4 regions of the Ensifer sp. Root954 genome follow, and region 3 is predicted to be linked to each of the others. Evidence: riboswitches for the same ligand, from Rfam matches in the RefSeq annotation. Region 3 holds a riboswitch; each other region holds the start of a gene.
The links. Region 3 has a riboswitch for cobalamin ahead of nrdH (glutaredoxin-like protein NrdH). Riboswitches for the same ligand answer to the same signal wherever they lie in the genome.
Positions count from the first base shown of each region.

Region 1: linked by a shared signal. The riboswitch ahead of cobU (bifunctional adenosylcobinamide kinase/adenosylcobinamide-phosphate guanylyltransferase) and the one ahead of nrdH (glutaredoxin-like protein NrdH) in region 3 are both predicted to bind cobalamin.
Region 2: linked by a shared signal. The riboswitch ahead of ASE71_RS15175 (aromatic ring-hydroxylating oxygenase subunit alpha) and the one ahead of nrdH (glutaredoxin-like protein NrdH) in region 3 are both predicted to bind cobalamin.
Region 4: linked by a shared signal. The riboswitch ahead of bluB (5,6-dimethylbenzimidazole synthase) and the one ahead of nrdH (glutaredoxin-like protein NrdH) in region 3 are both predicted to bind cobalamin.

Region 1 is NZ_LMJM01000027.1:82,223-87,439, forward strand. It holds gene ASE71_RS22320 (cobyric acid synthase) at 1-1,138, shown strand, start outside; gene ASE71_RS22325 (cation transporter) at 1,211-1,792, opposite strand; cobalamin riboswitch at 1,996-2,454, shown strand; gene cobU (bifunctional adenosylcobinamide kinase/adenosylcobinamide-phosphate guanylyltransferase) at 2,589-3,113, shown strand; gene cobW (cobalamin biosynthesis protein CobW) at 3,117-4,181, shown strand; gene cobN (cobaltochelatase subunit CobN) at 4,284-5,217, shown strand, end outside.
Region 2 is NZ_LMJM01000023.1:233,127-238,343, forward strand. It holds gene ASE71_RS15160 (FAD-binding oxidoreductase) at 1-565, opposite strand, end outside; gene ASE71_RS15165 (L-threonylcarbamoyladenylate synthase) at 710-1,684, opposite strand; gene ASE71_RS15170 (DUF6656 family protein) at 1,762-2,361, opposite strand; cobalamin riboswitch at 2,679-2,880, shown strand; gene ASE71_RS15175 (aromatic ring-hydroxylating oxygenase subunit alpha) at 2,984-4,228, shown strand; gene ASE71_RS15180 (hybrid-cluster NAD(P)-dependent oxidoreductase) at 4,230-5,217, shown strand, end outside.
Region 3 is NZ_LMJM01000001.1:182,564-187,780, forward strand. It holds gene metE (5-methyltetrahydropteroyltriglutamate--homocysteine S-methyltransferase) at 1-2,176, shown strand, start outside; gene ASE71_RS00730 (acyl-CoA thioesterase) at 2,173-2,973, shown strand; cobalamin riboswitch at 3,124-3,350, shown strand; gene nrdH (glutaredoxin-like protein NrdH) at 3,738-3,959, shown strand; gene nrdI (class Ib ribonucleoside-diphosphate reductase assembly flavoprotein NrdI) at 3,972-4,388, shown strand; gene nrdE (class 1b ribonucleoside-diphosphate reductase subunit alpha) at 4,358-5,217, shown strand, end outside.
Region 4 is NZ_LMJM01000027.1:244,851-250,067, forward strand. It holds gene ASE71_RS23085 (LacI family DNA-binding transcriptional regulator) at 1-726, opposite strand, end outside; gene ASE71_RS23090 (phytanoyl-CoA dioxygenase family protein) at 830-2,023, shown strand; gene ASE71_RS23095 (SDR family oxidoreductase) at 2,112-2,924, shown strand; cobalamin riboswitch at 3,022-3,234, shown strand; gene bluB (5,6-dimethylbenzimidazole synthase) at 3,280-3,975, shown strand; gene ASE71_RS23105 (DUF2865 domain-containing protein) at 3,988-5,058, opposite strand.

The DNA.
Region 1 (5,217 bases), on a different contig from region 3:
CAAGCCCAAACTGCTGGGCGCCGTCATGGAGAGTTTCGAACAAATATCGGCCGGTGCCGATCTCGTGGTGGTCGAAGGCGCCGGCTCGCCGGCCGAAATCAACCTCAGGCCCGGCGACATCGCCAATATGGGCTTTGCGACACGGGCCGACGTGCCGGTCGTGCTGGTCGGCGACATCGACCGCGGCGGGGTGATCGCCTCGCTGGTCGGCACGCATGCGATCCTGCCCGAGGAAGACCGGCGCATGGTGACCGGCTATCTCATCAACAAGTTCCGCGGCGAGGTCACGCTGTTCGACGACGGCATTGCTGCCGTCAACCGCTACACCGGCTGGCCCTGCTTCGGCGTCGTGCCGTGGTTGAAGGCGGCGGCACGCCTGCCTGCCGAAGATTCCGTCGTGCTGGAGAAGCTGACGCGCGGCGAGGGGCGGGCGCTGAAGGTTGCCGTCCCGGTACTGTCGCGCATCGCCAATTTCGACGACCTCGATCCGCTCGCCGCCGAACCGGAGATTGATCTCGTCTTCGTGCGGCCTGGCAGTCCCATTCCGGCAGACGCTGGCCTCGTCGTCATTCCCGGGTCGAAGTCGACCATCGGCGACCTCATCGATTTCCGTGCGCAAGGGTGGGACCGTGACCTCGAACGTCATGTGCGCCGGGGCGGCCGGGTCATCGGCATCTGCGGCGGCTACCAGATGCTCGGCCGGCGCGTCACCGATCCGCTCGGCATCGAGGGCGGCGAACGTGCGGTCGAGGGTCTCGGGCTGCTCGAGGTCGAGACCGAGATGGCGCCGGAAAAGACGGTGCGCAACAGCCGCGCCTGGTCTCTGGAGCATGATGTGGCGCTCGAAGGCTACGAAATCCATCTTGGCAAGACGCAAGGTGCAGACTGTGGCCGGCCATCGGTGCGCATCGACAATCGCGCCGACGGCGCGCTTTCGGCCGATGGCCGCGTGATGGGCACCTACCTGCATGGGCTCTTCACCAGCGACGCCTATCGTGGCGCGCTGCTCAAGAGTTTCGGCATCGAAGGCGGCGCCAACAACTACCGCCAATCGGTCGATGCGGCGCTCGACGATGTCGCGAACGAGCTGGAGGCTGTGCTCGATCGTCGCTGGTTGGACGAGTTGCTCAGCCGCTAGCGGCGCGGCAACGGTCAGTCAGCAGGTCCGGTACGTCGGGCCCAACAGGAGGAACGAGCTTATCCGGCGGAACTACGCTGCGACATCGTGCTCCTCGCTTGCGGCTTCCCAGACTTCCCGCGCGGCATCCATGTTCATCAGGGCAATCCCCAGGCCGACGATCAGGTCCGGCCAGGCCGACTGCCACAGATAGGCTGTCGCCAGACCCGCGGCGATGATGGCCACATTGGCGAAGGCATCGTTGCGGGCCGAGAGAAATGCTGCCCGCGTGAGGCTGCCGCTCGTGTGACGGTAGGCGACGAGCAGATAGGCGCAGAAGAGGTTGACCACCAGCGCCCCAAGTCCGGTCAGGGACAGGGCAAAGGGCTCTGGCGGGACCGGATCCATGAACTTCGCCCAGGCCGTCCAAAGGAAGGCCAGCGCCGGTACCAGTAGAATGAACGCCATCGCCATGCCGACCCGCGCGCGGGTCCGCGCCGTCCAGGCCAGAGCAAAGAAAATCAGCATGTTGACGGAGGCGTCTTCGAGGAAGTCGACGCTGTCGGCCATGAGGGACACCGAGCCGATCGAAAGCGCGACAAGGAGTTCGACCCCGAAATAGCCGAGGTTCAACAGGGAGACGATGAGGACGACGCGGCGCAGGTCGGTATCCACTCGAAAGGTTCCCTTTCTGGCGAGATTCGCCCTCGGCATTTTTGACACACGTGTTAGCAGCAGTTTGCTATCCATAGCACTAGGTTTCGACATCGGTTCCCTTCACACCGCCGTCGTGCCTGACGCCCGACAAATCGTCGCGTGGCGCAACTCGGCCGGGGAGGCGTCGCATGCGTCGATTGACTTTGGGCTGCCCGCTTCCTAATCATCAGGTGTTGGATGGTTCCCCCTTGTCGTGGCGATCTGGGGGAATAATTGGGAATGTGACGGATGGACCCAAATCGGGCATCCTTATCGCAGCCGACCCCGCGACTGTAGAACGGTCAGGGTTCGCCATCGGGTTTGGTGCCGGGCTGTCGGCCGGTTGCATGGGCAATCGGGGCAGGTCGGGGATCAAGCCGGAAAAGCCACTGGCGTGGCATCGTGATCAGCCGGGTTTGGACGCCTCTTCTTCTACGAATCGTCCGCCTTTCACGATGTCCCTCACAGCGCCCATGCGTCGGAGACGACGCGCAAAGGTTCGCTGTGGCACCGGAAAGACGCCGGGAAGGTGAGGCGGGCCGCTCGGGCCCTGACATCGGAACCTTGCCGTTTAAGGGCGAGGCGATGTTCGGCCCGTGACGCCGTGAGCCAGGAGACCTGCCATCCGGCATGGGCATTCCGCCCGAGGGGACTTTTGTCTCCAACGCCATCACGGAGGTTGTTTTGGCTCGCAGATGTTTTCAAGAACGCGCCCGTGGCGCGTCCGATGGCTTTTGCCACCGACGGCTGTTTTGGGAATGTTGAGGCAGCCACGATGAGCAGTCTCAGCGCCGGGCCCGTGCTGGTCCTTGGCGGCGCCCGTTCCGGCAAGTCCAGCTTTTCCGAGAGGCTCGTCGAAGCGTCCGGCCTCACCATGCATTATGTCGCAACGGGCCGCGCCTGGGACGACGAAATGCGCGAGCGCATCGACCATCACCGGACGCGCCGCGGCGAGGGCTGGACGACGCATGAGGAGCCGCTCGATCTCGTCGGCATCCTCAGACGCATCGATGATCCCAGCCATGTGGTCCTGATCGACTGCCTGACGCTATGGGTAACCAATCTCATGCTGGAAGAGCGCGACATGACGGCGGAGTTCGCCGCCCTTGTTGCGTATCTGCCTGAGGCGCGGGCGCGCCTCGTCTTTGTTTCCAATGAGGTCGGCCTCGGCATCGTGCCCGAGAACCGCATGGCCCGCGAGTTTCGCGACCATGCCGGCCGGCTTCACCAGATCGTTGCGGAGAAATCCGCTGAAGTTTACTTTGTCGCGGCCGGTTTGCCGCTGAAAATGAAGGGTTGATCCATGACCACTGCGAGAGCCAACCAGGGCAAGATCCCGGCGACCGTCATCACCGGCTTCCTCGGCGCCGGCAAGACGACGATGATCCGCAACCTGCTGCAGAACGCCGACGGCAAGCGCATCGCGCTGATCATCAACGAGTTCGGTGATCTCGGCGTCGACGGCGATGTCTTGAAGGGCTGCGGTGCCGAGGCCTGCACCGAGGACGACATCATCGAGCTTACCAATGGCTGCATCTGCTGCACCGTGGCTGACGATTTCATCCCGACCATGACGAAGCTGCTCGAGCGTGAAAACCGTCCTGACCACATCATCATCGAAACCTCGGGCCTTGCCCTGCCGCAGCCGCTGATCGCCGCTTTCAACTGGCCGGATATCCGCAGCGAAGTGACCGTCGATGGCGTCGTCACGGTGGTCGACAGCGCCGCCGTTGCCGCTGGCCGCTTTGCCGACGACCACGACAAGGTCGATGCGCTGCGCGTCGAGGACGACAATCTCGATCACGAAAGCCCGATCGAGGAGCTGTTCGAGGACCAACTGACGGCCGCCGATCTCATCGTTCTCAACAAGACCGATCTGATCGATGCCTCCGGCCTCAAGGCCGTACGCGACGAGGTGTCTTCGCGCACCAGCCGCAAGCCGACGATGATCGAGGCGAAGAACGGCGAAGTCGCCGCTGCCATCCTGCTTGGCCTCGGTGTCGGCACGGAAAGCGATATCGCCAACCGCAAGTCGCATCACGAGATGGAGCACGAGGCAGGTGAGGAGCACGATCACGACGAGTTCGACAGCTTCGTCGTCGAGCTCGGTTCGATCGCCGATCCCTCGGCGTTCATCGATCGCCTGAAGGGCGTGATCGCGGAGCACGACGTTCTGCGCCTCAAGGGTTTTGCAGACGTGCCCGGCAAGCCGATGCGCCTCCTGATCCAGGCGGTCGGCGCCCGCATCGACCAGTATTACGACCGCGCCTGGGGCGCCGGCGAAAAGCGCGGTACGCGCCTCGTCGTCATCGGCCTGCACGACATGGACGAGGCGGCGGTGCGCGCTGCGATCACCGCGCTCGTCTAGATCATTCTTGAATGAAATGATCTAACGCATTGAAATAATGCAGTTCCGGATGGAAAACGCTTTTAGCGTTTTCGTTCGGAATTGCCCCACCGGACAAGACGAATGCATCTGCTTCTCGCCCAGAAAGGAACGATCGCCGACGGCAACGAGGCGATCGACCTTGGGCAAACGCCGGCCGATATCCTTTTCCTCTCGGCCGCCGACACCGAGCTCTCCTCGATCGCCGCGGCTCACGGCCGACGCGACGGAGGCTTGAGCCTGCGCATCGCCAGCCTGATGAGCCTGATGCACCCGATGTCGGTCGACACTTACGTCGAGCGCACGGCGCGTCACGCCAAGCTGATCGTCGTCCGGCCGCTCGGTGGCGCCAGCTATTTCCGTTATCTGCTGGAAGCCCTGCATGCGGCTGCCGTCACCCATCGTTTCGAGATCGCGGTTCTGCCGGGTGACGACAAGCCGGATCCGGGGCTGGAGCCTTTCTCCACCGTCGCAGCCGACGACCGCCAGCGCCTTTGGGCTTACTTCACCGAAGGCGGCTCGGACAATGCCGGGCTGTTTCTCGACTATGCGGCCGCACTGGTCACAGGTGCGGAGAAGCCGCAGCCGGCAAAGCCCCTGTTGAAGGCCGGCATCTGGTGGCCGGGTGCTGGCGTGATCGGCGTCAGCGAATGGCAGTCCCTTGTTCAGGGACGGATGGTAGCGAGGGAGGGATTCGAACCCCCGACGGTTGGGATCTGCTTTTACCGCGCGCTCGTGCAGAGTGGCGAGACACGGCCGGTGGAGGCGCTGATCGATGCGCTGGAGGCTGAAGGTGTGCGGGCACTGCCGGTGTTCGTCTCAAGCCTCAAGGATGCCGTTTCCGTCGGCACGCTGCAGGCGATTTTTTCCGAGGCCGCACCCGACGTGGTGATGAACGCCACTGGCTTTGCGGTCTCGTCGCCCGGTGCCGACCGTCAGCCGACGGTGCTGGAATCGACCGGTGCGCCGGTGCTGCAGGTGATTTTCTCCGGCTCGTCGCGGGCGCAATGGGAAACGT
Region 2 (5,217 bases), on a different contig from region 3:
TCAACCGGCGCAGCCCGTCCCAGATTTCGCCGGTCGGCAGCACCACTTCGAGGCCGAGGCAGAGCTGGCGCATATTGCCATAGGCAAGCACGGCGGTGCCGCCTGCATTGGTGGAGAGATTGCCGCCGATGCGGGCTGAACCTTCCGAGCCGAGCGACAGTGGGAACAGGCGATTGTGCTCGTCCGCCGCCTTCTGGATATCGGCGAGGATACAGCCGGCATCGGCGACGATGACATTGCCGACCGGATCGATGTCGCGAATGCGGTTCAGCCGTTCCAGCGAAAGAACGATGTCTGCCTTGCCCTCCCGCGGGATCTGCCCGGCGACATGGCCGGTGTTGCCGCCCTGCGGCACAATCGCCGTGCGGGTGGCGCTCGCGAGCTTCATGATGCGCGAGACCTCGTCGACGTTGGCCGGACGCAGGACCATCGGCGTCGTGCCGCGGTAAAGTCCGCGCGATTCGACGAGATAGCGCGCCTTGTCGGCTTCGTCCGTCAGCACGTTGGTGTTGCCGACGATCTCGGCGAAGGAAGCGATGAGTTCGGGAGAGGGAAGGGTGGTCATGGGCCTCACTTCGCATTGCGCCTGCGCGCGCTATCGGATCGGTCGATCTGAGGATCTGGTCCTCGGTTCCTGGTCGGCGGCGATCATAACCGCAATTGGTGCCGTTCGATGAGGGTGGGTGCGGAGAAGATGCCGCACACTATCTTACCCTCGTGGTGCCGCCGCCCGTTGTAACCGGTCGATGATGGCTTCCCCCAACCCGTCCGAAGGGATCGGCCCGAAGGCGATGGTCTCTGCGCCGCTGGCATCCGCCCGCTTCATATAGTCGAAGAGATTGGCGGCGGCTTCGCGCAGATTGCCAGTCGGGCTGAGATCGAGAACGACGGCCGCCTGCTCTTCGCCGGCGATCCGATTGCCGCCGAAACGGATCAAGGCTTCGCCCGCATGCACCTCGGCGGCATCGAGCCGGACGGCAGCGCCGGGCGCGTAGTGCGAGGCGAGCATGCCCGGCGCCTCGATCGTCGCTCCCGCCGTCTCCGGCCGGGTCACCGGACGGCCAAGCAGGCGTTCGATCTCGGCGGCATCGAGGCCACCCGGCCGAAGCAGCCGGATCTCGTCGCCGTCTACCTTGATGATCGTCGATTCAAGGCCGATTTGGGCCTGGCCGGCGTCGAGGATCAGCTTCAGTTTTTCGCCGAGATCGGCTTCCACATGGACCGCACTGGTCGGGCTGATCTTGCCCGACGTATTGGCGCTGGGTGCGGCCAGTGGTCGCCCGAAGTGGGCGATTACCCGGCGCGAGAAACCGTCGGGCATGCGGATGCCGAGCGTGTCGAGGCCGGCGGACGCCAGCGCATGAACCGTGCTGTCGGCGCGCTGCCGAAGGATCAGCGTCAGCGGGCCCGGCCAGAAGGCTTCGGCCAGCTGCCTCGAAATCGGATCGAAATGCACATGGGCTTCGGCCATCGCCATGTCGGAAACATGCGAGATCAGCGGATTGAAGCGCGGGCGCCCCTTCATCTCGTAGATGCGACTGATCGCATCGGGATTGGTAGCGTCGGCGGCAAGGCCGTAGACGGTCTCGGTCGGAATGGCGACCGGCTCGCCTTCGGCAAGAACGGCGCAGGCGCGCGCGATCGCGCGGTCCGGTTCTCTATCCGTGTCGATGATCTCAGCCATGCCGTTTCCTTTCCGACGCTTCCTTAACGGACGCACCGGAAAAACAGAACGATTTTCTTTGAAGGAACCGGTTCGGCTCAGAGGCTGCGAATGATGCGACGCAACGCGTCATCCTTGGCGCCAAGCATCAGTACGTTTTTCAGCGCGACCTTGGGATCATCGGTGCGAAACAGCAGCCCGTTGTCACGAAAGTTGCGGTTGATGACCATTTGCCCGGCTTCGGCGCCCGGTTCGATGGCGACGGCGAAGTACATGCGTGAATAGCCGGGCTGGATACTCTCGAAAAAATGCGTCTCGTCGCCCAGGTTGCAGAAGAAGTTGGCGAAGTAGAAGGACCAGGTGATGTCCTTGGAGGGAGTAACCGGCGTACGCGCCGCCGTCACGTGACAGTAGCCGAGATGCGGCCGGCCGACGAGCGTGCGGTGGAAGATCATCTTCGGGAACTGGATCGAGGTGTGGAACCCGTTGATCCGCTTATGGGTCGTGTCGCCGGCGGTGCTGAGCTTCTTGCCCGTCCTGTCTGCGACTTCCTCATAGCTCAAATACCGGCGTTCGCTCGGCAACCATTGCCTGCGGTTGATCCGGCCCGTGCGCAGGAATTCGGTATGAACCGCCACCTTCGGCGGGATTGTCGGCAGCTTCTCGGCTGTCGCGTCGTAGTATCTCAACTTTGCCATGATCGTCAGCGCGCCATCTGCCTGCCTGCAGGACCTCTCTCGTCCGCCGGCTAGGCTAGCGGCTCATGGTTAATGAATGATTTCGTCCTGGCTGCATCATTAGCGTTCTCTATCTGACGCGATGTCGCAAACGGGCGAAACCCTCCCGCATCTGCGCCGACCGCGCCGCAAAAGTCGGCAAATGCCCAAGATGTGATCTATCTATATGTTTGCAATGTAAAAATTCTAAGACGGTGGCCTTTTGTGGCGGTTTTTTCCGTGTCGTCATTCTGGAATTGGATGTCGCTATCGGGCAGCTGCCAAGGCGACTTCCGCGATTACATATCCTTACTCAAGGTGCCGTCTTCGAAGGGAAGATGGAGAATTGGGAAGCCGGTCAAATCCCGGCGCTGCCCCCGCAACGGTGGTGGAGCGAAAGCCTCGGCAAAGGCCACTGGACGGTTCGTCCGGGAAGGCGCCGGGCAGGTCCGAAAGGACGGCTCCTGAGCCCGGAAACCAGCCTTGACGGACATAACCGTAACGGGTTGCGGCGGGCAGCCGGATCGGAGCCTCAAACGCATGGGCGTGCGCCCGTGCGGGTTCCTGTCCTGCCTCTCCGAAACATGGCGCATGAGGACAGGACATGGACACCAGAAACGATATGCTTCGAAAGCTGAAGGGCAGGCGGGACGGCTACAGCCTCGACCGGGCCTTTTACATCGATCCCGACTACTACAGGCAGGATCTGGAAAACATCTGGTACAAGGATTGGCTGTTTATCGGCCATGACTGCGAGATCCCGCGGGCCGGCAATTACTTCACCGTCCAGGTAGGCGACTACCCCGTTGTCATCACCCGCGACCGCCAGGGCGCCATCCGGGCGCTGCACAATTCCTGCCGCCACCGCGGCTCGCGCGTCTGCACGCAGGCGAAAGGCTCGTCGGCAAAGCTTGTCTGTCCCTATCACCAGTGGACCTACGAACTCGACGGCTCGCTGCTCTTCGCCCGGCAGATGGGAGAGGATTTCGACAAGGCCGCCCACAGTCTGAAGCCGATCCATTGCGAAACGGTCGGCGGCTACATCTTCATCAACCTGTCGGAAAAGCCGATGGATTTCACGGCGTTCCGCGACATGGCCTTGCCCTATCTCGCGCCGCATCGGCTCGGCGAAACCAAGGTCGCGTTCGAAAGCACCATCATCGAGAAGGGCAACTGGAAGCTCGTCTGGGAAAACAACCGCGAATGCTACCATTGCGCCGCCAATCATCCGGAACTCTGCCGCACCTATCCTGAGGCGCCGACGGCGACCGGGGTGCAGGGCGCCAAGGATGATCCTGTGATCGCAGAACATTGGGCGAAGTGCGAGGCCGAGGGCCTGCCGAGCGAATTTAAGATGTCGCCGACCGGTCAGTTCCGCGCCGCCCGCATGCCGCTTGTCGACAATGCCGAAAGCTACACCATGTCGGGCGCCCGCGCCGTCAGGCGGGCCCTGTCCGCCGACGTCTCCCAGAGCCAGATCGGCACGCTCTTGATGTTCCACTATCCGACCACCTGGAACCATGTGCTCGCCGACCACGCCATCACCTTCCGGGTGCTGCCGCTCGGGCCCGAACTGACGCAGGTGACGACGAAGTGGCTCGTCAACAAGGATGCGGTCGAAGGCGTCGACTACAATCTAGAAGAACTGACGCATGTCTGGACCGAGACCAACGATCAGGACCGTCAGATCGTCGAGGAAAATGCCTTCGGCATCCGCTCACCGGCCTATGAGCCCGGTCCCTATTCGCCCGAGCACGAGGGTGGCGTGATGCAGTTCGTCGAGTGGTACTGCAAGTTCATGGAGCAGCGCCTTGCCGGCGACGCGGCTCCGCTTTCAAGGGTCGCCTGACATGCAGATGGCCTCTTCGTTTCACCATTTCGACGCGCTGCATGTCTGGATCGACCGGCAGCAGATGCTCGAATGCACATCGGCGGTCGTCGAGACCGCCGATGTCATGACCTTCACCTTCCGGGCCGAAAAGCCCGCCTGGTTTCGCTATCTGCCTGGGCAATTCGTGACCCTCGAACTGCCCGTCGCCGACGAGCCAGTGATGCGCACCTACACCCTGTCGTCGACGCCCTCGCGGCCGCTGTCGATCGCCGTCACCGTCAAGGCGCAGTCAGACAGCATCGGCACCCGCTGGATGTTCGAGCACCTGAAGCCCGGAATGAAACTCCGCGCCTTTGGCCCGCTCGGCGATTTCAGCTTCGTCCGCCATCCCGGCGACAAATACCTGTTTATCTCGGCCGGCTCCGGCATCACGCCGATGATGTCGATGACGCGCTGGATGGCGGACTGCGTGCCGGAGACGGATGTGACCTTCATCTCCTGCGCGCGTCGTCCGGAGGACCTGCTGTTCCGTTCGGAGCTGGAGGTTCTGGCGACGCAGATGTCCGGGCTGAACCTCGGCTTCATCGTCGAGGGACATGAGGCACGCCACGGCTGGCACGGGCTTCGCGGCCGCATTGATGGCGCCAAGCTGCCGCTGCTTGCGCCCGATTTCATGGACCGCACCGTTTTCTGCTGCGGCCCCGAACCGTTCATGCGCGGCGTGCGCGAGATGCTGAAATCGGCCGGTTTCGACATGGGCCGCTACCACGAGGAGAGCTTCCAGCCGGCCGCCGCACCTGCGGCGGAAGAGATTGCCGTGCGCGCCGGCGCCGGTGACGAGGGCGAGGTCCAGGCCGCCAAGATCGCCTTCACCATGAGCGGCAAGGAGATCGAGGCCAAGCCCGGCCAGACGATCCTGCAGGCGGCGCGCGCCAACGGCGTCAGGATCGGCGCTGCCTGCGAAGGCGGCATCTGCGGCACCTGCCGGGTTATGAAGGTCTCAGGCG
Region 3 (5,217 bases):
CTCCAACGACTTCTCCTTCTACGACCACGTGCTCGATGCCGCCGTGCTTGTCGGCGCAATCCCGCCGGCCTATGGCTGGACGGGCGGCCCGGTCGATCTCGACACCTATTTTGCCATGGCGCGCGGCTCGGCCGGAACGCCCTGCGCCGCCGGCTGCACCCATTCGGGAAGCAGCAGCGGCACTCCCGCGCTCGAAATGACAAAGTGGTTCGACACCAACTATCACTACATGGTGCCCGAGTTCGACAGGGATCAGCGCTTCGAGCTCACCCACAATCGGCCGCTGGAAGCCTTCCAGGAAGCTCAAGCCCTCGGCTATCGCACACGCCCGGTGCTCATCGGCCCGGTGACACTGCTGAAGCTCGGCAAATCGAAGGGCGGCGACTTCGATCCGGTCGATCTGATCGAACGGCTCCTGCCCGTTTACGTGAGGGTCCTGGCGGAGCTTGCTGACGCCGGCGCCGATTGGGTCCAGATCGACGAGCCTTGCCTGGCGCTCGATCTCGCGGACAAGGATCGTCGCGCCCTCGACCTCGCCTATCGCACGTTCGACACCGACGTGCCCGGACTCAAGATCATGCTGGCGACCTATTTCGGCTCGATCGGCGACAACACGGCAACGGCGTTGGCGCTGCCGGTCGATGGACTGCATGTCGATCTCGTGCGCGCGCCGCAGCAGATCGACACGCTCATCCAATCGGCTCCGGCGGACCGGGTCCTATCGCTCGGGGTCATCGACGGCCGCAACATCTGGCGGACCGATCTGGCCAACCTGTTCCGCCGGCTGCAGCCTCTGACTTCGACCCACGGCCGCGACCGCATCGAGCTCGCACCTTCATGCTCACTCCTGCACGTGCCGATCGATCTCGAGCTGGAGCGTGCGCTTGATCCGGAACTTTCCTCCTGGCTCGCCTTCGGTACGCAGAAACTCGACGAACTCAGCCTGCTTGCCAGCGCCTTCGAGCCGGGGCTTGCCATTTCCGAGCACGTTTTCGCCGCCTCGATCGCGTCCGCCCAGGCGAGGCTCACCTCACTCAGGATCCATGATCCTTTGGTCGCCGGGCGCTTGAAAGCGCTGACGGATGCGGACAGCAAGCGGCAGTCCCCGTTCGCGGGTCGCCGGGCACTGCAGGCGAAGAAGCTGTCATTGCCGCTCTTCCCGACAACGACGATCGGATCCTTCCCACAGACATCGGAGGTTCGGCAGGCCCGTTCACTGCATGCGAAGGGCGAACTCAGCTATGTCGACTACACCGCCTATCTTCGCCGAGAGACCGAACTGGCGGTGCGCTGGCAGGAAGAGGTCGGCATCGACGTACTCGTTCACGGCGAGTTCGAGCGCAACGACATGGTGCAATATTTTGGCGAGCAGCTCTCGGGCTACGCCTTCACCCAGAGCGGCTGGGTGCAGAGCTACGGATCGCGCTGCGTGCGTCCGCCTGTTATCTTCGGCGACGTTTCGCGACCAAACCCGATGACGGTCGAGTGGGCGACCTTCGCGCAGTCGCTGACCGATCGCCCGGTCAAGGGCATGCTGACAGGTCCGGTCACCATGCTGCTATGGTCCTTCGTTCGTGACGACCTGCCACGTTCCGTGGTGTGCCGGCAGATCGCACTAGCACTGCGCGATGAAGTCTCGGATCTCGAGGCCGCCGGCATCGCCATCATCCAGATCGACGAACCAGCACTGCGCGAAGGCCTGCCGCTGCGAAATGCCGATCGCAAGGCCTATCTCGACTGGGCGGTGGAGTGCTTCCGTCTCAGTGCAGCCGGGGTGGGCGATGCGACCCAGATCCACACCCATATGTGCTACTCCGAGTTCAACGACATCATGGCCGCAATCGCGGCGATGGACGCCGACGTCATGTCGATCGAGACGTCGCGATCGAAGATGGAACTGCTCGGCGCCTTCACCGACGAGGCCTATCCGAACGAGATCGGCCCGGGCGTCTACGACATCCATTCACCACGCGTGCCCGGCGTCGAGGAAATGGTGCATCTCATCGAAAAAGCGACCGAGGGCCTCACGCCGGACCAGATCTGGGTCAATCCCGATTGCGGACTGAAGACCAGGCGCTGGGAAGAGACGCGGCCGGCGCTCGTTAACATGGTCGCCGCCGCCCGCTCGCTTCGAGCGGCTTTTGCCGCCGATACGCGCGAAGCCGTCAAAGCATGACGGGGCAGCACGAAGTCACGACGGCGCCGGGGGAAACCCCGGCGCCACAAACCCTGATCGACATCGTTTTTCCAGGCGATACCAATCACCATGGCACGCTCTTTGGTGGCGCCGCCCTCGCGTCGATGGACCGGATCGCTTTCATCGTCGCCACCCGTCACGGGCGCGTTCCCTTCGTCACCGCATCCTGCGACCGCATCGATTTTCGTGCGCCTGCGCGCATCGGTCAGATCGTCTGCTTCAGCGGCCGTCCGGTTCGTGTCGGGCGCCGCTCGATGGTGGTCGAGGTCGAGATGATCGCGGAAGATATCGCCACCGGCAGCCGCGCCCTTTGCAGCAGGGGCACCTTCACCATGGTCGCGATGCCCCGTGCCGATGAAACGGATTGGACGCTGCCGCAGCTCGATGTGGCAACGGACACGCCCGAAGAGGCGGGCACCCTACGCATGGTCGACATCGTCTTTCCCGGCCAGGCCAACAGCTTTGGCGCCATATTCGGTGGCAACGCCCTCGTGCATATGACGAAGGCCGCATTCGTCGTCGCGACGCGCCGGAGCCGCCGGGCGACCGTCCTTGCCTCCTGCACCGGTATGGACTTCAAGCACCGGATCATGATCGGTTCGATCATCGAACCCATCGCCCGCATTGTGCGGACGGGTCGCAGTTCAGCCACCGTCGAGGTCGAACTCTGGTCGGAAGAGCTCCTCACCGGTCTGCGACAGCGGACTGTTACCGGAACTTTCGCTATGGTCGCCGTCGACGGGGACAACCGGCCCGTGGCCGCTTTCGCTGCTTGATGGAATGGGGCGTCCGCACCAGGGGCGCCCTATCCACAACCTTGGTGCCAACCGGCTGTTTACTCCCCGTTATCCACACTGCAAAAGAAACCACCCTCCTACCCCCGCCGTCCACATACGGAACCTATTGACGCAGATTTGCGATGAACTACCATATCTAGTGTTCGAGGTTCTTCCGATTCGCAAGGATTGGGAGCTAAGACGGGAATACGGTGCGCCGGCGGGTTTCCGCTGAGGCTATGCCGTAGCTGCCCCCGCAACTGTAGACGGCGAGCGACTGTCCGGATTTGGACCACTGAGGCATGAGGCCTCGGGAAGGTCGGGATGGAAGCTTTGACCCGTAAGCCAGGAGACCTGCCTCGATCACCAAACGTCCACGGGCGGGGTGTCCGGAGGGGTTGAGTGCGTGGCAGGATGAGCCTGCCCGATCGTCTCGACGTCTCCCCGGCAGCCTGTCGAAAGCTTCGGGGTGAAGTCATGCCAGTTTCTTCCAGTTCAGATCCACCTTCTGCGGACGGGTGCGCGTTGTTGCGCGCCTGATTGAAAGGCCGCGCCTTGAAAACCCGCATCCGCGGAATTCCTGAGCGCCCGACCAAAACGAGCCGGCCCGGTTGCGTAACCGACCTTGGGCCAGCTTGACGACGTCAACTCCGGTCGAGTCGACCGGGGAGCGATGTTTCGTGTCCAATCGCCAACACCACGGTTCGCGTTCGCGCGATCCGACGACTTTTTGCGCCCATTTGCCAGACCCTCACGAGGAACCCATGTCGATCACCGTCTACAGCAAACCAGCCTGCGTCCAATGCACCGCCACAACCCGTGCGCTCGACCGCCAAGGCATCGATTATCGCATCGTCGATATCTCCGAGGATTCCGATGCATTCGCGCTGGTGCAGGGTCTTGGCTATCGGCAGGTCCCGGTCGTCGTCGCCGGCGAGCGGCATTGGGCGGGTTTCCGCCCGGACATGATCAGCGCGCTTTCCTGAAGGACGCGGGCGATGGGCCTGATCGTCTATTTTTCCAGTCGCTCGGAAAACACCCATCGCTTCGTCGAAAAGCTCGGCCTTCGCGCCGCCCGCATACCGCTCAGGGAAGGTATGGACGCACTTACGGTCGCAGAGCCCTATGTGCTGATCGTGCCGACCTATTGCGGCGACGATGGCCGCGGGGCGGTGCCGAAGCAGGTCATCCGCTTCTTGAACGACGCGGGCAACCGCTCTCACATCCGCGGCGTGATCGCAGCGGGCAACAGCAATTTCGGCGCGACCTACGGGATCGCCGGCGACGTGATCTCGGCCAAGTGCCGGGTACCCTATCTCTACCGGTTCGAGCTGCTCGGGACCGACGAGGACGTCGCCAATGTCAAAAACGGGATGGAACGATTTTGGACGTCACGACACTCGAACGCCCCTTGAAGGCGACGGAAGCAGCGCTCGACTATCATGCGCTGAACGCAATGCTGAACCTCTATGACGAAGAGGGACGGATCCAGCTCGACAAGGACCGGCAGGCGGCGAAACAGTACTTCCTCCAGCACGTCAACCAGAACACGGTGTTCTTCCATAACCTCCGGGAAAAACTCGATTATCTGGTGACCGAGGGCTATTACGAGCAGGAAGTGCTGGACCAGTATTCCTTCAACTTCGTGCGCGATCTCTACGATCATGCCTATTCAAAGAAGTTCCGCTTTCCGACCTTCCTCGGGGCGTTCAAATACTACACGTCCTATACGCTGAAGACCTTCGACGGAAAGCGCTACCTGGAACGCTACGAAGACCGTGTCTGCATGGTGGCGATGGCCTTGGCGCGCGGCAACGAGGGGCTTGCCCGCGATCTCGTCGACGAGATCATCTCCGGCCGCTTCCAGCCGGCAACGCCGACTTTCCTCAACGCCGGCAAGAAGAGCCGCGGCGAGCTCGTCTCCTGCTTTCTGCTCCGGATCGAGGACAACATGGAGAGTATCGGCCGCGCCATCAATTCGGCGCTGCAGCTTTCCAAGCGCGGTGGCGGCGTGGCGCTGTCGCTCACCAACATCCGCGAGATGGGCGCGCCGATCAAGCAGATCGAGAACCAGTCATCCGGCGTTATCCCGGTCATGAAGCTGCTCGAAGACAGTTTCTCTTACGCCAACCAACTCGGCGCGCGCCAGGGAGCCGGTGCTGTCTACCTGCACGCCCACCACCCCGACATCATGCGCTTCCTCGATACCAAGCGCGAAAACGCCGACGAGAAGATCCGCATCAA
Region 4 (5,217 bases), on a different contig from region 3:
CGAGAGCGCCGCGTGAGCCAGGCGGCCGGTTTCGCTGTCGCGGCCGTGGCCCTCGCTGATCTCGACGATCCGGATTGCCGGATAGCGCTCGCGCAACACCCGGCGAAAGCCGATCTCGCGTTCCTCCTCACCACGAAAGCGGCCGCTCGAAAGGGTCACCAGCACAGTTGCCGGCGCGCCGGAAAAGCGCTCCCCGAGGAGGTAGGCGGCCGTTTCGCCCGCCGCCCGATTGTCGGCGCCGGCATAGGCTGTCCGCTGGGAATGGGGCAGGTCGGTTACCAGCGTCACGACGGGCGTGCCGCCCATCTCGAAACGGGCGACTGCGGCGACGATCTCGGGCACGTCCGGCGCCTTCAACACCAGGCCGTCGGTCCCGCGCAGCCGGATTCGGTCGAGCAGTTGCACGATCTCCTGTGGGCGCATCGTCTCGGCGAAGTGGAACCGGCAGCGAAAGACGGTGGGCGCGAAGGTCATCGCCTCGCTCTCGAAGGCGCGACGCACCGCATCGGTGAAGCGTTGTGGCGACTCCATGACGATATCGATCGCAAACTTGCACCCCTGGATGTCGAGGCCGGCCTGCTGCTTCTCCAATTCCTCGATGGCTGCGCGAACCCGGGCCTCCGTCTGGCGGCGCACGCCCGGCCGCTCGTTGAGCACGCGATCGACGGTCGCGGTGCTGAGCCCGGCCTGAAAGGCGATGTCCTTGACCAGAAACGGATGGGCCATCGCCTTGCTCTCCTGATGGATTTTTGATGGATTCTTGCTCTATATCATGTTTTGCCGCCGCCTATAGTCGTGTTCATCAGGATGTTCCAGAGGAGGAAACGCGATGAAGACCGACAACAAAGCGCGCCAACGGATCGACCGCGTCTGGCTCACCGAAGAGGCTTGCGATCTCGAATCGTTCCGGGCGGAAGTCGAACGCCAAACCAGTCTGTCCGACTACCCCCATGCTGCCGGCTGCGAAAAGAATATCCTGATCTATGACAGCGCCGCGCTGATTGCGGCGTGCGGCGATGCCGAGGCGCGGCGTTCTGTTTTGGCGGAGATCTGCGAGGTACTGGCGACCGGGCCTGGCGTGGCGGTTTTCAAGCGCGCCTTTGCCGATACGACAGCAATCGACGTCGCAAGCGGGGTCTTTGGCGCCATCATCGAAGAGCAACATCGCAGCAACAGCGGCGGCGGCGATCACTTCGCCAAACCCGGCGCCAATGACCGCATCTGGAACTCGCTGGAAAAGCACTGCCTGAACGCGCCGGAGAATTTCGCCTCCTATTACGGCAATGCCGTCATAGCGCTCGTCAGCGAGGCTTGGCTCGGGCCGAACTACCAGATGACGGCGCAGGTCAATCGCGTCAATCCTGGCGGTGCGGCGCAATCGGCGCACCGCGATTATCACCTCGGCTTCCAGACTGCGGCCGTGATCGAGCAGTATCCGGCGCATGTGCACAGGCTTTCACCGGTGCTGACGCTGCAGGGGGCGGTTGCCCATTGCGACATGCCGCTCGAAAGCGGACCGACGCTGTTCTTGCCCTATAGCCAAACCTATGTGCCGGGCTATCTGGCGCTCAACCGGCCGGAATTCCGCGCCTATTTCGACGCACACCACGTGCAGCTTCCGCTCGAAAAGGGCGACGTTGTCTTCTTCAACCCGGCGCTCTTCCATGCCGCCGGCACCAACCGCTCCCGGGATATCCGCCGCGTGGCCAACCTGCTGCAGGTGTCTTCGGCCTTCGGTCGCGCAATGGAAACCGTTGACCGACTGACCATGAGCGCGACGCTCTATCCGGCCTTGCGGGCCTTGCTGGCGGGCGGGACGCTGACGCAGGCGGAAGCGGCCAACGCGATCTCCTCCTGTGCCGAAGGCTATTCGTTCCCCACCAATCTCGACCGGGATCCGCCACTCGGCGGGTTGGCGCCGAAGACGCAGGCGCAGTTGATGCGCGAGGCGCTCACTGCGGGGACGGGCGAACAAGAGTTTCTCTCGGTGCTGGAGGCGCAGGCGAAGCGCAAGCTGAGCTGACGAGCGAGTTACAATTTGACAGGCTCCCGGTGTGTTTTAGCCGGGAGCCGCAGCCGTTTCAAACGATCATTTCCGAGGGAGGAATTCGATGAGTGGACAATTGCAAGGCAAGATCGCCATCGTCACCGGTGGTACGCAGGGACTGGGCGCGACGATTGCTGGCCTTTTCGCCGAGCGCGGCGCTGAAGGCATCGTCATCTGCGGCCGCAACGCCGCCAAGGGGCGGGCGAAGGCCGAGCAGATCGGCAAGTCAAGCGGTGCGAAAGTTGTCTATGTCGAGGCCGATCTTGAAAAAGTAGAGGACGCCCGCAAGGTGGTCGCCGCTTGCGACGCGGAATTCGGCCGGGTCGATGCGCTGGTCAACGCCGCAGCTATCACCGACCGTGGCACGATCCTCGACACCACGCCCGAACTCTTCGACCGCATGTTCGCGATCAATGTGCGCGCGCCGTTCTTCCTGATGCAGGAGGCGGTGAAGATCATGCGGCGGGAGAAGACCGAGGGCACGATCGTCAACATCGGCTCTATGTCGGCGATGGCCGGCCAGCCGTTCATTGCCGTCTATTGTTCGTCGAAAGGCGCCCTCGAAACGCTGACCAAAAACACGGCTTATGCGCTTCTTCGCAACCGCATTCGCGTCAACGGGCTGAATATCGGCTGGATGGCGTCCGAAGGCGAAGACCGCATCCAGCGCGAGTTTCATGGCGCGGCGGCCGATTGGCTCGAAAAGGCGGCGGCCGGCCAGCCTTTCGGTCGGCTCGTCGATCCGGCCGAAGTGGCGCGGGCCTGCGCCTATCTGTCGTCGGCCGAGTCCGGGCTGATGACCGGATCGGTGATTTGCTTCGATCAGTCGGTCTGGGGCGCCTATGACGGTTCGCCACATCCGGTCGCTCCGCTTTGAGGTGGAGGTAAACGACTAAGCTCGACAGTAGCCGGCGGAAAGTGGCGTGCCATGTCCCGGCCGGGTTGGCGCCGCTTGTCTTTCTCAAACGGCTGTGCACTTAGTGCCGTCGTCAGGTGCCCGCGAAAGCGGGAGAATCGGGAATCCGGTGTCATTCCGGAACGTGCCCAACGCTGTGACGGGGACGATCGCGTCTAAGAGAGCCTTGAATTGATTCAAGGTTTTGCCACTGGATCTTCAAGCGATCTGGGAAGGCGAGGTGATCGGTTGAACCGAAGTCAGAAGACCGGCCTGGCGAGATAGACCGAACCCCGCGTGGACGGCGGGAGGTTTTCGCATTGTTGGGGATCGAACGATGCTGACTGAACCGAAGGGCGGCCTTGCGGCTGCCGGCGCCTTTTCGTTGCCAGAGCGGGAGGCCGTCTACCGTGCCATCGAGACACGTCGCGACGTGCGCGATGAATTCCTGCCCGCGCCATTGCCGGATGATCTGATCTTGCGCCTGCTGGCCGCTGCGCACAGCGCCCCGTCCGTGGGCTTCATGCAGCCGTGGAACTTCGTGCTGGTGCGGGCGGAAGAAACGCGTGAGCGCGTCTGGCATGCGTTTCGCCGCGCCAATGACGAGGCCGCGCTGATGTTCGAGGCGGAACAACAGGCCAAGTACCGTGCGCTGAAGCTGGAAGGCATCCGCAAGGCGCCGCTCAGCATCTGTGTCACCTGCGACCGCACGCGCGGCGGTGCCGTCGTACTCGGGCGCACCCACAATCCGCAGATGGACGTCTATTCCACCGTCTGCGCCGTGCAAAACCTCTGGCTTGCGGCGCGGGCCGAAGGGGTGGGCGTCGGCTGGGTGAGCATTTTCCACGAGGCCGAGATCAAGGCGATTCTCGGCATCCCAGATCATATCGAGATCGTTGCCTGGCTCTGCCTCGGCTATGTCGATCGCCTCTATCAGCAGCCGGAACTCGCCGTGAAGGGCTGGCGCCAGCGCCTGCCGCTCGACGAGCTGGTTTTCGAAGACGGATGGGGACGCAGCAAGGAGAAGGCGTAAGGCCTCGTCCGATCAATTCTGGACCGGCTGATAGGCCGGTCCCTTCGGATGCTTGAGGTCGATGGCGGTTTCTTCCTGCGGCAGGTAGGTCGGGCCGACGACGCGAACCTTGTTCTTCGACGGATCGTAAGGCCGCTCTTCGGCCGGCGCCTTGGCGGTATTGCTCGCCGCTTCCGGCTTCTTGGTCTCGATGACGATGATCGACGACTGGTCGTCACCGATCTTCGTTCCGTTTGCCTTCGGTGTGGTCGAGGCGGTCTGGGGTATCTGGCAGCCGCACTGGCCGGGTTTTCCGACAGCGCGGGTGCGATAGGCAAAGGCGTTGGGCATTTCGGTATAGGGACGGCCGGTCACGGCCGAGACCATCTTGTCGCTCTCTTCCGTGTTGAGGTCGTGAAAATAGAGCTCGGTCTCAGCCCCCGGGCAGCGCGCCCGACAGGCCTGCTCGTCGCGCGGGAAATCGGCCGGCGTCGCATCTGAAGAAACCGGGAAAAAGGCGCCGTCGCAGGTGCGCACGCACATGGTTCTGAGCGTGCCGCTATAGTAGCGCTCCTGCGGCGCGTAGCCGTCTTCGCCTCGGCCGAGCATCGGGCCGTAGGCGTCTTCCGGCGGCAGGTCGGCAACGATGTTGCGGTGGCTTTCCGGCACGTCCGGTTCCACGCTTGCGAACTCCTCGCGGTCGCCATAGCAACCGTTGATCTCCAGCGCGGCGAGGATGCGGCGCCGGCTGTCGTCGCTGCCGCCGGCGACGATCTGCTCGCGCTCGGACTTCAGCATGCGCAGATTGTCTTCCATCTCGGCGATCAGGCTGTTGAGGCCGTAGCAAGTGTCGGGGTCGCCGCCGTCGAAGCCAATGGCGTTGCCGCCACTGCAACCCGCGCGGCGGCGGTCGTTCTTTGCCCGCCGCAGCTCGATATTCTGCCGCGAGATCGCGCTTGCGTAGTCGCGCGCATCGGCATTGCTGGCGACGTAGTCAGGCAGTTGCGCGAGCCGCGCGTTCAGTCGGTCGCAGGCCGTCGATGCCAGTGACGGACCGGCACCGATCAGAACCAGAGGCACAAGGGCCGCAGCGACGTGTTTCATGCGCGTGAACACGGGCGAAAGTCTCTTCCTGTTGCCAGGTCGGCGCCGACCTTCTGCGGGTTGCTGCCAGCGGCATTCCTGTTTCGCCTCCATCATAGAGCTTGTCGGTGATCGTGCAACGACAAGCGACGGTTTGCGTTAACAGCGCAGATCGACTGA